Regions from separate parts of the Lepagella muris genome, predicted to be linked through region 2. Evidence: riboswitches for the same ligand, from Rfam matches in the RefSeq annotation. Region 2 holds a riboswitch; the other holds the start of a gene.
What was found. A riboswitch is a leader RNA that binds a small molecule or an ion and turns the genes downstream of it on or off. The one in region 2 is predicted to bind cobalamin.
Positions count from the first base shown of each region.

Region 1: another riboswitch for cobalamin. It lies ahead of E5331_RS04785 (TonB-dependent receptor plug domain-containing protein); the one in region 2 lies ahead of E5331_RS11180 (TonB-dependent siderophore receptor).

Region 1 covers NZ_SRYB01000005.1:16,924-19,337, forward strand. The annotation lists gene E5331_RS04785 (TonB-dependent receptor plug domain-containing protein) at 1-946, opposite strand, end outside; adenosylcobalamin-variant (AdoCbl-variant) riboswitch at 990-1,067, opposite strand; gene E5331_RS04790 (aldo/keto reductase) at 1,279-2,283, shown strand.
Region 2 covers NZ_SRYB01000015.1:76,586-78,999, forward strand. The annotation lists gene E5331_RS11180 (TonB-dependent siderophore receptor) at 1-1,343, opposite strand, end outside; cobalamin riboswitch at 1,416-1,596, opposite strand; gene E5331_RS11185 (cob(I)yrinic acid a,c-diamide adenosyltransferase) at 1,622-2,194, opposite strand; gene E5331_RS11190 (cobyrinic acid a,c-diamide synthase CobB) at 2,210-2,414, opposite strand, start outside.

The sequences.
Region 1 (2,414 bases), on a different contig from region 2:
AAAATTTTGAAGATAACCTTCCCTTATATTGAAACTGTCCGAAAAAATTTCTGTCTCTCAGATGTTCATTACTGCCATTCACATAATATATCACCTGACCTGGTAGATCCCTTGAATTGTCATAATAATAGACCTTTCCAACAATTCTTGAAGAATCCCCAAATCTATACATCCCGTTAAATTCCCCAAGCCATGAATTCATACGTGAGTTTTCACGCTTCTCATGGGTAATCAGATCTCCGTTTGTCAGGATAAATGGATAATCATTCTCAGAATGGATGTATTCGGCATTTGCAGAATATGAAAATCCCCTATCATTATCATTACCCTTACCCAACCTTATATATGGATTATAATAACCGAATGACCCGATCTTCATTTGAGACTTTAAGTGAAAATCGGCATCATCAGTAGAGGTAAACGATGATATATAAAGCGAAGATGCTGAGGCGGCTGCCTTTGCCGGCAAGAAAATATCGTCATTATCTCCTGAATACAACGACAACGATCTCACATTATCTATGGAATATCTGGAAAGATCTATCTGCCCACTCTGACAATCACTCAACGAGACCCCGTCATAGATGACTGCCGTATGCTCTGAACCCAAGCCTCTTACGGAGACGGTTTTCAATCCGCCGGCTCCTCCATAATCACGCAGATTCACTCCAGGGAGTCTTCGCATGGCTTCTGATATATCGGTGATGCCGGTCTGCCTGATAATTTCTGAATCCAGATTATACTGAGGTGTTGATGAACTGACCCTCTTTTTATTCTTCAATGATTTGACTTCAATATTCGGTAAATCTGAACTTACTGTATCAACAGACTTTCTGCCATCTGGAATATCAGAAGCAGATACCGATATATATGCATTCGTCCCGACTGAATGAGCCGGGACGATACTTAGCATGCTGATTAATGATGTCAGTATATGTTTTCTCATCCTCGAAGAAAAACAAATTATTATTAGCAATCTTAATGATTGATTTAAAAGAGGGTCGGACTATTACCGTAGCGAGACTGTCAGGAAATTTCAACCTGTTCCTCTATTTCGGTGTTGCAAAGTTATGTATTTTATTTTATTTAAGCAAAAATACCATGTAAAATGAAAAATCTTTTTTTTGCGTTAATCGCCCTTATTCTACTCTATCAGCAATCATTTAGATGTTTGTTCCTACATTTATTTTTCTATAGATTTAACAATTTATCTTTTTTGTAATCGTTATTTAGTCATCTCATATCAATGTTTACAACCATATTAAACAATATACTCCCATGACAGAAAACATCTATTCCCCTCTTGAAGACCGATATGAATCCGGCATGTCATATATGAGATGTGGCGAGAGTGGAATTTTACTACCTCGAGTTTCATTAGGATTATGGCACAACTTCGGGGCAGTCGACACTCTATCAAATTGCCGCAAAATACTTCACTATGCTTTTGATCATGGAATAACCTGCTTTGATCTTGCAAATAATTATGGCCCTCCTTACGGGTCTGCCGAGGAGACATTCGGGCAAATCATGAAGTCGTCATTTCGTCCATATCGCGATGAGATGATAATAACCACTAAGGCAGGCTATGATATGTGGAAAGGTCCCTATGGTATCGGTGGATCCAGGAAATATCTAATGGCATCCCTTGATCAAAGCCTTAAAAGAATGAACCTCGATTATGTTGATATCTTCTATAGTCATCGTTTTGACCCCGACACTCCTGTCAGAGAGACACTCCAGGCTCTTGTAGACATAGTGCGGAGCGGGAAAGCCCTTTATATAGGTATTTCAAAATGGCCATTTGAGGCGACCCAATATGCATTTACCTATCTTAATAATCATGACGTGCCATGCCTCATATATCAAGGAAGATATAATATGATCGACAGAACGGTCGAATCAGCGGGCACACTTACTCAAGCCAAGGAGAACGGAGTGGGATTCACTGCATTCTCTCCTTTGGAACAGGGTATGCTAACCGACAGATATATTAATGGTATACCTGAAGATTCACGAGCTGCTAAAAATAAATTTCTCAAGCAAGAGAAAATCACTCCAGAATGGATCAATAAACTGAATGCATTAAAAATAATAGCTGGGGAACGAGGTCAGACTCTTGCCCAAATGGCATTATCCTGGGTTTTAAAAGATGATCGGGTGACTTCCGTGATTGTTGGCAGCAGCTCAGTCAATCAACTCGCCGATTCTTTAAAATGCGTCGATAATGTTTCTTTTTCAAATGATGAACTTGAAGAGATCAACAGGATCATTTTTGGATAACAATAGGAAAGCTGTCAAATGATTCTATCAACTGCATGATTTTTAACGGAATCCCTTGAAGACACTTTTCCAATTTCCATTATTATTAAAATTTAATTGACATTTGTTGTTAATTTTATTGTTTATATAAA
Region 2 (2,414 bases):
CGTCCGCTCTGCGCCCAGTATGATCCGCCGGAATAGGGATCGTAGGTAGGGAACGTGTATGATTTTCCCGGTCCAAAGAATTTCGATCCTCCGAAAGAGGGACGGTGAAGATAGTTGACTGACCATCCTGCCACATAGTTGTTTTTCACTTTTCCAATGTTGAATTTACCGGAGAGCTCAAGCTGGTTGTGATATGAATAAGCCTTATGGTTGAAAGCAAGAGGATAACTGTTGGTCAGTTCATCAAGATTGATATACACCTTCTTACCCTTGTTTTCGTAGTAATACGGATAGACAGGCTCCTCACTCGTCACGTAAGACAGCTCTTCGGTTGAGAGATAATCGATGTTGTCAAAACGGAACATCGCGATGTCTCTGAGTTTGAAAGCTTCATTGAAGATATGCTCATAGCGGAGTTCTACATCCTGGGTTCTGTTGCGAAGATAGTCGGAATTGTTGTTGTATCTTGCTTTACGGGGAAGGTCGGGAAGGCTGGAGAACGCCGGCAGATACAGAGAGCCGTCGGACGCGTTGAGAATATCATGACTCATCAACGGTGGCAGACCGGTGTCAGTGCCGTATTTGTCGTTAGAGAAATCGTATATGAGCTGAAGATAGTCTTTGTCGGTGAACCATCCGGATATTGTGGCGTATGCCGTGAAGCGGCGTTCGAAATTGTCGCGCCAACCATCGCTGTTGCCTACGTTGACAGATGCATAGTAATTGAACGGACCAATGAGTTTACCCGACATCCCGGCGAAAGCTGAGTAGGAATGCCATGAGTCTACGCTTAGTTTTGTTCTGAAATGAGTCTCATGAGTAGGTTGCATGCGAGAGATGTTGATTACGCCTCCGACAATAGATTGCCCGTAGAGCGCAGAGGCTGGACCTCTCAGCAGCTCTATTCTTTCCACATTGGAGAGGTCATGCATAGGCATTGACGTGATGAACGATCTCTGATCGGCGATACCGTCTGTAGCGACGAGCTGGCTTGAGAATCCTCGGATGTAGAATTCCTGAAAGCCGCCATACGTCGTGCGGTTTTTTACTGATGGCAGAAAACGGGTCGCGCTTGAGATATCGTTTATGTCGCGGTTCTCAAGCATTTTTCTGTCCACTTTTGCCATGTTGATTGGCAGATGCTTCTCATCAACATCAAAGGGGAGCATCTTGGTCTGTTTGATCTTGTGCCCTACCACGTGGAAATCAAGCAGGGTCACGATGCTGTCGTTGTCGTCAGGTTCAACCTTGACGAAGTTGTCTGCATACGCTGCAGAACCGATTGCCGAGACAGCACTCATCACTGTGATGGCGACTGTCGTTCTAATAAAATAGGTAATCATGATTTTATTAATATAAACTTCAATAAGTCTTTTATCCTTTCTTAAGAATGGGATAAGACTATCCCGGAAATAATATTAATGCAGAATACGGTCGGTCTCCTGACTTGGCTCCGTCGGGGGGCCTTCCCATGCATGGGCACAGTGGCATATTTCCCTCGCGTTTTGTGTAAGCGTTACAGTAGCGGGTACTGTCCCGGAATCTCACCGGGTTCCCTCTCTCTTCCGAGAGATCACCGTATTCGTGGTCATATCAATTTTGTCTACATGGATTTATTTATTTATTTGGATTTTAGTTTGGTCTTGTACCCGAATCTTCGCCACACCTCCTCCTTCACGTTGCCGAATTGTAGTTCATGACGTGCCATTAGGAAGAAAAGGTCGGAGAGACGGTTGACGTATTGCAGGATCGTGTGGTCCACTGCATCGCATTCATTCAGCCTCCAAAGTCTTCGTTCAGCCTTGCGGGCAAGCACCCTTGCCTGATGCATCATGCAAGCCATTGGTGTGCCTCCGGGGAGAATGAAGGAGTCGGATGGGGTGCATTCGGCGCTTATCGAATCGATTGCCCTCTCGATAGGAGTGACAATATCGTCAAGTTGATTGGGATTGTCACCGCGCATCTCGCTTTTGGTGGCGACAAGGCTCATTACCGACATAAGATTGACCTGTATGCCATACAGCAGCGACTGAAACGGATGCGTCTCAGACAGATATGTGCGGATAGTCCCCACAACTACGTTAAGCTCATCAAGAGTGCCATTAGCCTCTATGCGTATATCGGTCTTAGGCACCCTTATTCTGCCGTGTATGGAGGTGAATCCATTGTCGCCGGTTCGAGTATATATTCTCATAATGCATCTCTTAATTTATGACTTAAAAATATCACTAATGCCGTGTTCTGCCCAATAAAGATGGGTATATCCGGCTATTGCATTCTTGTATCGGTATGTAAGGGATTCCACTGGTATCCCTTTAGCATTTTTCTGAGGGAAAGCGGTGGTTGTCACGGGTCTGCTGCCGGATGGTTCGACCCGGGAGTAATGAAACTCATGCCCACGTAGAACCATATTC